2 linked regions of the Desulfosarcina ovata subsp. ovata genome follow. The protein of the gene in region 1 binds, or shares a complex with, the protein of each later gene. Links are inferred from orthologs where the notes say so. Each region holds a gene or a part of one and is shown in the gene's direction. Other genes may lie near its edges.

What was found.
Region 2: the proteins of secA (region 1) and secY are in contact, whole or in part, in a crystal structure (PDB 3DIN), measured with the Thermotoga maritima proteins. The link is inferred for Desulfosarcina ovata subsp. ovata from one-to-one orthologs. Residues at the interface, in WP_004082002.1 of Thermotoga maritima: Glu261, Ala262, Arg263, Lys300, Ala301, Arg302, Thr303, Ile304, Ile305, Leu323, Tyr324, Asp325, Pro326, Val329, Ser330, Tyr333, Ile336, Lys340, Phe345, Val349, Glu363, Phe364, Tyr374, Ser375, Gly376, Gly377, Glu393, Ile395, Thr482, Ser483; in WP_004081795.1 of Thermotoga maritima: Glu108, Gly109, Glu110, Glu111, Ala236, Glu237, Arg238, Arg239, Ile240, Thr241, Ile242, Gln243, Tyr244, Ala245, Arg246, Arg247, Val248, Thr249, Gly250, Arg251, Arg252, Val253, Tyr254, Gly256, Ala257, Ser258, Thr259, Tyr260, Leu261, Pro262.

Annotation. Positions count from the first base shown.
Region 1 is NZ_AP021879.1:1,083,706-1,089,213, forward strand. What follows is about bases 1,458-4,569. They hold secA (preprotein translocase subunit SecA), read left to right. Parts: upstream 1,458-1,805; coding sequence 1,806-4,334; downstream 4,335-4,569. Other genes in these bases: GN112_RS04800 (M23 family metallopeptidase), read left to right, coding at 1,458-1,547; GN112_RS04810 (metallophosphoesterase family protein), read left to right, coding at 4,341-4,569. Also shown: bifunctional methylenetetrahydrofolate dehydrogenase/methenyltetrahydrofolate cyclohydrolase FolD, read left to right, coding at 1-420; more of GN112_RS04800, read left to right, coding at 579-1,457; more of GN112_RS04810, read left to right, coding at 4,570-4,820; ATP-dependent Clp protease adapter ClpS, read left to right, coding at 5,129-5,437; ATP-dependent Clp protease ATP-binding subunit ClpA, read left to right, coding at 5,443-5,508. UniProt on the Escherichia coli protein: Required for protein export, interacts with the SecYEG preprotein conducting channel.
Region 2 is NZ_AP021879.1:6,560,150-6,564,399, forward strand. What follows is about bases 1,398-4,213. They hold secY (preprotein translocase subunit SecY), read left to right. Parts: upstream 1,398-2,058; coding sequence 2,059-3,369; downstream 3,370-4,213. Other genes in these bases: rpsE (30S ribosomal protein S5), read left to right, coding at 1,398-1,411; rpmD (50S ribosomal protein L30), read left to right, coding at 1,439-1,612; rplO (50S ribosomal protein L15), read left to right, coding at 1,616-2,056; infA (translation initiation factor IF-1), read left to right, coding at 3,440-3,658; rpmJ (50S ribosomal protein L36), read left to right, coding at 3,749-3,862. Also shown: rplF (50S ribosomal protein L6), read left to right, coding at 1-448; rplR (50S ribosomal protein L18), read left to right, coding at 519-887; more of rpsE, read left to right, coding at 914-1,397; more of rpsM, read left to right, coding at 4,214-4,250. UniProt on the Escherichia coli protein: The central subunit of the protein translocation channel SecYEG. Consists of two halves formed by TMs 1-5 and 6-10.

The DNA of each region.
Region 1 (5,508 bases):
GTGGTTGTTGTGGGTCGCTCCAACATCGTTGGCAAGCCCATCGCCAACATGATGGTCCAGAAAGGCCCCGGTGCCAACAGCACCGTGACCATCGTGCACACCCGCACCAAGGACCTGGCCGCCCACTGCAAACGGGCCGACATTCTGATCGTTGCCGCCGGCGTACCCGACCTGGTGAAGCCGGAGTGGATCAAACCGGGCGCTTGTGTCATTGACGTCGGTGTTAACCGGGTCGGCGAAAAAATCAGCGAAAAGACCGGCAAGAAAATTGCCATCCTCAAAGGCGATGTGGACTTCGACGCCGCCAAGGAGATCGCCGGTTACATCACCCCGGTTCCCGGTGGCGTCGGCCCCATGACCATCACCATGCTGATGCTCAACACCCTGAAGTCACTCAAGTTCAAACTGGGCATCGCCTAGTCGAATCGATATCCCACTTCCCCTGATAGATAAGTATTATCGAATCAATATAGGGGGTTAAAACCGAAAAGCTGCCATGGTATTGACACGTCCGACATATCATGGTAGCTTTTCTGCGTTTAGACGCAATTGCCTTGTAACTGACTGAATTTACTGCTTTGGCAACCTATTTTCAGCGTCTTTTTCTGTGCGCGATGACTATCGGGAAGAAAATATCCTTCATTATTCTGAGTCACGGCGGGAACCGGATCAAACAGCTGTCCGTTCCCGTTTCCATGTTTCTCCTTCTGGCGCTCGTGTCCATCTGCAGTGTAACCATTCTGGGATTTGTTCTGTTGGATTACCACGGTCTTCGTCAACAGGTGGCGGAAACGGGCCGGATGGCGCAACGGATGGTCGACCAGCAGAATGAAATCACCCAGCAGCGGCTGCAGATTCAATCCTTTGCCCGGGAGATCGACACCCTCAAGGAAAGCCTGGTCCGCTTGAACCGGTTTGAGGAAAAAATCCGCGTCATCGCCAACCTGGATCCCATGGCGGAGGATGACAACCTTTTCGGTGTCGGCGGCGCAACGCCCGAGGATCTGGACCCTCAGCTCGAATTGAGCCAGGGGCACGAGGATTTGATGCGTGACATGCATGCGCAGATCAACGAGTTGGATTCGGCATCACACCGCCAGCAAAGCAGCTTTGGCCTGTTGCTGAAAAAACTGGAGGGGCGTAACAATCTGCTGGCCTCGACGCCGGCCATCCGCCCCACCAGCGGGTGGGTGACCTCACGCTTCGGTTACCGCACGTCACCGTTTACCGGTCGCAAGGAGCTGCACAAGGGGATGGATATCGCCAATCGCAAAGGCACGGCCATCATGGCTACCGCCGACGGGGTGGTCTCTTTTGTCGGCAATAAAAGCAGTATGGGCAAGATGGTCGTCATCGACCATGGCCATGGCATGGTCACCCGTTATGCCCATTTGAGCAAGACACTGAAAAAATCCGGTGAGCGGGTCAAACGCGGTGATATCATTGCCCAGATGGGGAGTAGCGGACGCAGTACCGGGCCTCACCTGCACTATGAGGTTCAACTCAACGGTGTTCCTGTCAATCCCGCAAAATATATCCTTAACTGACCTTCACGTCCATCCACGGCAAGCCATCCCTCCGTGAGGTTTACTTGTTAGTATTCCTAACGCCTTGAATGAATTTGCCTTTGCGCTTGAGTGACCCGCTAAAATGGTTTAGGATGCTCGCGCACCAATATGACAGCGACAACCGCAGACCGCTGCCAGCCTGACAATTGACCGATCGGAAACAGGCAGATGGGTCATCCATGGCTGGGCACGATCCGAACGTGCATCCAGACTGACGAATGTGGAGAAACGACAATAATGATCGGGAAATGGTTAACCCAGATTTTTGGAAGCCAAAATGAGCGTGAGCTGAAAAAGCTGCAGCCCATCGTAGAGGCCATCAATGCCCTGGAGCCGGATATGCAGTCCCTGAGCGATGACGGGCTAAAGGGGCAGACAGCCAAATTGAAACAACGGCTGGCGGGTGGCGAGACCCTGGATGATATCCTGCCGGAAGCTTTTGCCACGGTTCGGGAGGCCTCCGTGAGAGCGCTGGGCATGCGTCATTACGACGTTCAATTGATCGGCGGCATGGTGCTGCACGGCGGCAAGATCGCCGAGATGAAAACCGGTGAAGGCAAAACCCTGGTAGCGACCTTACCCGCCTATCTCAATGCCTTGACCGAACGCGGCGTGCACGTCATCACGGTCAACGACTACCTGGCCAGGCGCGATACCGAGTGGATGGGAAAACTCTACACGTTTCTGGGCCTGACCGTGGGCACCATCCAGCACGGCCTGGACGACCGGCAGCGCAAGGAATCCTATGGTGCGGATATCACCTATGGCACCAACAACGAGTTCGGTTTCGACTACCTGCGCGACAACATGAAGTTCGATTCCCAATCCCTGGTCCAGCGGGATCTTCACTTTGCCATTGTGGACGAGGTGGACAGTATCCTGGTGGACGAGGCGCGAACCCCGCTGATCATTTCCGGCCCGGCCGAAAAATCGACCCAGCTTTACTACCAGGTCAACGGCATCATTCCCAAACTGAAGGCCGAGGCCGACTATAAAATTGATGAGAAGGCCCGCAGCGCTACGCTTACCGAAGAGGGGGTGGCCCACGCCGAAACGCTGCTGAGTGTCGAGAACCTGTACGATCCCGGCAATATCGAACTGCTCCACCATACCAATCAGGCCTTGAAAGCCCACACCCTTTTCAAACGTGATGTGGACTACATCGTCAAGGACGGTGAGGTGATCATCGTCGACGAATTTACCGGACGACTCATGCCCGGCCGCCGTTACAGCGAAGGCCTGCACCAGGCCCTGGAAGCCAAGGAAAGCGTAAAAATCGAAAACGAGAACCAGACCCTGGCAACCATCACCTTCCAGAACTATTTCCGTATGTACGACAAATTGTCGGGCATGACCGGTACGGCGGACACCGAGGCGGCGGAGTTCAAAAAAATCTACAACCTGAGCGTGATGGTCATCCCCACCAACAAACCCATGGTCCGCAAGGATTTTCCCGACGTGATCTACAAAACCCGCCGGGAAAAGTTCAATGCGGCCATCGAAGAGATCACGGAACTGCACAAAAAAGGGCAGCCGGTGCTGGTGGGCACGGTGTCCATCGACATTTCCGAGCAGCTTGCCAAGCAGTTGAAAAAACATGGCGTCCCCCACGAGGTGCTCAATGCCAAGAACCACGAAAAAGAGGCCGAGATCATCTCCATGGCCGGACAGAAGGGGGCGGTGACCATCTCCACCAACATGGCCGGCCGCGGAACGGACATTGTCCTTGGCGAGGGGGTGACCGAACTGGGCGGACTGCATATCCTGGGCACCGAGCGCCACGAGAGCCGGCGGATCGACAACCAGTTGCGCGGCCGCTCCGGGCGCCAGGGAGATCCGGGCTCGTCACGGTTTTACCTGGCCCTGGAAGACGACCTGCTGCGGATCTTCGGCGGGGAACGCATTACCGGAATCATGGAGCGACTGGGCATGGAGGAGGGCGAGCCCATCGAACACAACCTGATCAGCCGGGCCATCGAAAACGCCCAATCCAAGGTGGAAGGGCACAACTTCGATATCCGCAAGCATCTTCTCGAATACGACGACGTGATGAACCAGCAGCGCGAGGTGATCTACAAACAGCGCCGCGATCTATTGACCGGTGTGGATCTCAAGTCCACCATCGAGGATATCATGATGGAGTCGGCCGAGCAGATCGCCACCCAGTTTGCCGACGAACGCGATCTGCCCGAAGACTGGGACTGGCCGGCCATTTCCGATGCCGTGTTCCAGCAGTTCAGTTTCCGCATGGAGTCATTGGATGAAGATACTTTGGACGGACTCAATGCCGATGGCTTGGCCGAAGAGATCTTCGATCAGGCCCAGAAGCTGTACGAAGAGAAGGTCGCCCTGTTGGGCGAGGCCGATTTCAGGCAGCTCGAGCGGGTGGTAATGCTCCAGACCGTTGACAACCTGTGGAAAGATCATCTGCTCTCCATGGACCACCTCAAAGAGGGGATCGGGCTGCGCGGTTACGCCCAGCAGAATCCGCTGCTGGTCTATAAGAAAGAGGGCTTCGATATGTTTCAGGAAACCATCGACCGGATCAAGTCGGAGACCCTGAACATCCTTTTCCGCATCCAGTTGGCGGAACCCGATCACATTGAAGATCTGCAGAAACCCAAAGAACAAAAGCTGATCTTTTCCGGTGGTGGAGATGCGCCGGCAGCCAAAAAACCGGTCAAACGGGAATCTGAAAAAGTCGGCCGCAACGATCCCTGCCCGTGCGGAAGCGGGAAAAAGTATAAAAAGTGCTGCGGAAGGTAGGACCCAATGAACACAACCAATGCAACAACTACGATTGGCGTCCTTTCCGATACCCACGGCCTGGTCCGGCCGGAGGTTGAAAAAGCGCTCGCCGGATGCGATCGCCTCCTGCATGCCGGCGATGTGGGTGATGCAGACGTCCTCAAACGACTGGAAAGAATCGCCCCTGTCGTGGCCGTACGGGGAAACACGGACCACGGATCGTGGGCCGAGGCGCTGCCGGCCCAGGAGATGGTCGAAATCGAAGGGGTATTCTTTTACATTCTGCATGATCGATGCCGCCTTGATCTTGAACCCTCGGCCGCCGGCATCCATGTGGTGGTCAGCGGACATACCCATCAGCCCGAGCTGGTGGAAAAAAATGGCGTAGTCTACCTGAACCCGGGCAGTGCCGGCCACCGGCGCTACGACTATCCGGTATCCGTGGCCATCGTTCGTATCGAAAACGGCACGGTGACCCCTAAAATTGTCGAAATACAGCTATAATCTGTAATCATTTGATAATGGATCTGATTGAAAGCCGCCACTGAAAACTTTTTGACCTGATCGGACCGGTCGTTATGAACCTTGTCCTGGCCAGAAACGCACTTTACAACCCGTGATGGCGGTGATTATAATCATCGGTACCGTCGGTCTTGGTCCGTATATTGTTTGTTGCCATTAAGGCACAGATGATTACGGTAAACAAAAGGGAAAACGCAAGCCGGGAGCAGGTTTGGTCATAAAAATGCTTCTGTTACCGGCCTCCCATTTGAAAGCGTCAGCTTGTCAGATTCACATAAAGTAATCTAACCATGGCCCGATATCAGACAGAGGAGCAAGTCAGCTCCAAGACCCGGGATGAAACCCGGGAACCGCCGCTTTACCGGGTGTTGTTGCATAATGATGATTACACCACCATGGAATTTGTGGTTGAAATATTGATGTATGTGTTCAATAAATCGCCTGAAGCAGCGACGGCGATCATGATGAATGTTCACCGCAGGGGTGTCGGGGTATGTGGGGTGTTTTCTTATGAAATCGCCGAGACCAAAGTTGACACGGTTCACAATCTTGCCCGTGAGAGCGGCTTTCCGTTACGCTGCAGTATGGAACAGGAATAAAAAATATGATTAGTAAGGAACTCAGTGCCACATTGGGATTTGCGGTCCGCGAAGCAAAAAAACGGCGACAC
Region 2 (4,250 bases), 5.5 Mb from region 1 along the record:
GACCCTGAGCCGGACCATTCATCCGGGTGTCGATCTATCTGTGGGTGGGGATTCGATATCAGTGGTGATCGAAAACGAGGACCGGAAGTCACGTTCTATCCAGGGGTTGACCCGCAGCCTGGTCGCCAACATGGTTGAGGGGGTCAGCAAGGGATTCGAAAAGGTTCTCGAGATCAACGGCATCGGTTACCGCGCAGAAATGAAGGGAAACTCGATTCTGTTGAATCTGGGATACTCCCACCCCATTGATTTCGCGCTGCCGGAAGGGATCAGTGCCACGGTTGACAAGAACAACGTGATTCGGCTGACCGGTATCGATAAGGAAAAGGTGGGTCAGACGGCCGCATCAATTCGGAAGCTGAGAAAACCGGAGCCTTACAAGGGCAAGGGGATTAAGTACGCTGATGAGTATATCCAGCGGAAGGCCGGCAAAACCGGTACGAAATAACCAGCGCTGATTCAGCAGCGTTGCCTGATGCGGCCCAAGTATGATCAAGCGGCCATCAAAGGAAAGACAAATGGGCTCGACAAACCAGAAAAAAGAAATTTGGCTTAAGCGCAAAAAACGCATCCGGAAAAGCATCATCAGTTCTGCCGAAAGACCACGATTGAGCGTATTCAGGAGCAGCAAGCACATTTACGGGCAGATTATCGATGATACCACCGGAACGACCATCGCGGCTGCCTGCAGCAACGAAAAGGAAGTCAAGGCGCAACCGAAATTCGACAGCAAAGTCGCCAAAGCCGTTTTCACCGGTAAGTTGCTTGCAGAACGCGCCAAGGACAAGGGCGTAAAAAAGGTTGTTTTCGATCGTAACGGTTTTCTCTATCATGGACGGATTAAGGCTTTTTCCGAGGGTGCCCGGGAAGCCGGACTTGACTTTTAGCTTACATTTTTGAAGGAGGCAAACCCTTGTTCAAGCAAGATACAGAAGACAACCAGCTGATCGACAAGGTCGTTCACATCAGCCGCGTGGCAAAAGTGGTCAAAGGCGGTCGCCGATTCAGTTTCAGTGCCATCGTCGTCGTCGGTGATGGTGAAGGAAGCGTCGGTTACGGACTTGGAAAGGCTGGGGAGGTTCCTGAAGCGATCCGTAAAGGCGTTGAAAAAGCCAAAAAGAACATGGTCAAAGTCCCCCTGACCGAAGGTACCGTTCCTTTTCGGGTAATCGGTAAATTCGGAGCCGGACGGGTCATGCTTAAACCTGCCTCCGAGGGAACCGGCGTTATCGCCGGAGGGGCTGTGCGTGCCGTCCTGGAAGCCGTCGGCGTACAGAACATACTGACCAAATGCATGGGAACCAACAATCCGCATAACGTGGTCAAAGCCACCGTCGACGGACTCAAGCAACTCGAAAGTATCGAGTCGGTTGCCGCCAGACGGGGACTGAACGTCCAGGATTTGAGATAAGGATAAGGAAAGCGAACCATGAGCAGTATGCTAAAAATCACGTTGGTTAAAAGCATGATCGGAAGGCCTGAAAAACACCGCAAGGTGCTTCGCGGAATGGGGCTGACAAAAATGAATCGATCAGTTGAATTGCAAAATACGCCTTCCATCAGAGGAATGGTTCAAAAGGTATCCCACTTGGTGGTTGCCGAGGAGAAATAACCCATGAGACTCAACGATCTGGCACCCGCAAAGGGCCAAAAGAAGGCGAAAAAACGAATTGGTCGAGGGGTAGGATCCGGTTTTGGAAAGACCGCCGGCAGGGGTAGCAAGGGGCAGAACGCCCGTTCCGGAGGCGGTGTCAGGCCTGGATACGAAGGGGGACAGATGCCCATCCACCGGCGTCTGCCCAAACGGGGGTTCAAGAACCATTTTAAAAAAGTTTATGCCATCATCAACGTTCAGGATTTGAACCGATTCGAATCCGACGCAGTGGTTGACGAAGTCGCTTTGGTTAAGACCGGCCTGGTAAAAGGAGACCGGGATGGCATCAAGGTTCTCGGCAAAGGCGATGTACAGATTCCACTGACCGTTCGCATCAACGGATTCAGTGAGAGTGCCAAACAGAAAATTGAGGCCGCCGGCGGAAAGATAGAGGTCGTCTAACAATGGTGGGTAGCGGATTCGGAAACATTTTTAAAATTCCTGAACTGAAAAAGCGCATTCTGTACACGTTGGCACTGCTTTTCGTCTACAGAATCGGCGTTCATGTTCCGACGCCGGGAATCGATACCGTTGCACTGGCTTCCTTTTTCGCCAAAATGGAAGGTACCATCTTCGGTATTTTCAATATGTTCTCAGGCGGTGCACTGGAGCAGCTTTCCGTTTTCGCGCTGGGGATCATGCCCTACATCAGTGCATCCATCATACTGCAACTGCTTACCGTCGTCATTCCGCACCTGGAGCGGCTGAAAAATGAAGGCGAACAGGGACGAAAAAAAATCACCCAGTACACGCGATACGGCACCGTTATACTAAGTATCATTCAGGGGTTAGGAATCAGCGTCGGGCTGGAGAGCATGACCTCTCCTGGGGGCGCACCGATTGTGCTCATGCCGGGTTGGGGATTTCGATTAATGACCGTTCTGACACTGACAGCGGGAACGGCGTTTATCATGTGGCTGGGAGAGCAGATTACCGAGCGGGGCATCGGCAATGGCATTTCACTGATCATTTTCGCCGGTATCGTCGCCCGAATGCCGACCGCCATCATGAATACCTTCCGGTTAATTTCAACCGGAGAGATGAACATTTTCGCGCTGGTCGTACTGCTTGCCCTGATGATTGTCGTGGTGGGATTCATTATTTTTGTCGAGCAGGGACAGCGTCGAATACCGGTCCAGTATGCCAAGCGGGTCGTCGGACGGCGGATGTACGGTGGCCAGAGTACCCACCTGCCGCTTAAAATTAATACATCCGGTGTAATTCCACCGATTTTTGCATCCTCGATCATCATGTTTCCGGCTACTATCGCGAGCTTCATCACGATTCCCTGGATGAAATCCATTGCCGATTCCATGCGGCCTGGAAACCTGTTTTATGAACTGCTCTACGTTGGCTTCATCTTTTTCTTCTGTTATTTTTATACGGCGGTTACCTTCAACCCCGTCGATGTCGCGGATAACATGAAAAAGAATGGCGGGTACATCCCCGGTATCCGCCCGGGAAAACGGACCGCCGACTACATCGATCGGGTACTGACCCGGATAACTTTGGGCGGAGCGATTTACGTATCGGCCGTCTGTGTGCTGCCGTCTATACTGATCAGTCGGTTTAACGTGCCTTTCTACTTTGGCGGTACGGCGCTGCTGATTGTCGTGGGTGTTGCCATTGATACGGTGGCACAGATGGAATCGCATATGCTGACGCGGCACTACGAAGGGTTTTTGAAAAAGGGCGGAATACGCGGTCGACGGTAATTGAATCCGGAAACCGGAGCGGCGGCAAACGAAGCCTAACGAATAACACGATGCGGGGCAGGAGAATAGAATGGCAAAAGAAGAGGCCATCAAGGTAGAAGGCATTGTCTTGGAGACACTGCCGAATGCAATGTTTAAAGTTGAACTAGAAAACAAACACCAGGTATTGGCGCACATTTCTGGTAAGATGCGTATGCATTTTATCAAAATCCTGCCTGGCGATAAGGTTACGGTTGAACTGTCACCTTATGACCTGACACGTGGCCGAATCACCTATCGTTCAAAATAAAAGCTAAGGCACTTAAAAGCCAAGAAACGATTTCCGTAACGCGGAAGTATCCACCGCTTGGGCAACTTGAGCGGCATGAAGGAGTCAACCATGAAGGTCAGAGCATCCGTTAGGAAGATTTGCAGCAAATGCAAAATCATCAAGCGAAAAGGGACCGTACGGGTTATCTGTGAGAACAAAAGACACAAACAGAGGCAAGGTTAGAGGAGGTTGAGCTTTGGCTAGAATCGCTGGTGTAGACTTACCTAGACGAAAACGGATAGAAATCGGTCTGACCTATATCTACGGTATCGGTAGAACCACTTCGAACCGTATCCTCAGTAAACTGAATATTGACCCGAATACCAATACAGACGATCTTTCCGAGGCAGAGGTAAACAACATTCGCAAGGTCATCGACAGCGAACACAAGGTTGAAGGTGAACTGCGAACCGAAGTTTCCATGAACATCAAGCGGCTTATGGACCTGGGGTGTTATCGGGGACTCCGTCACCGCCGCTCTTTACCTGTCCACGGCCAGCGGACCAGCACCAATGCCAGGACACGGAAAGGTCCCAAGCGGTCTGCGATCAAGAAAAAAGGCGCGGCTAAA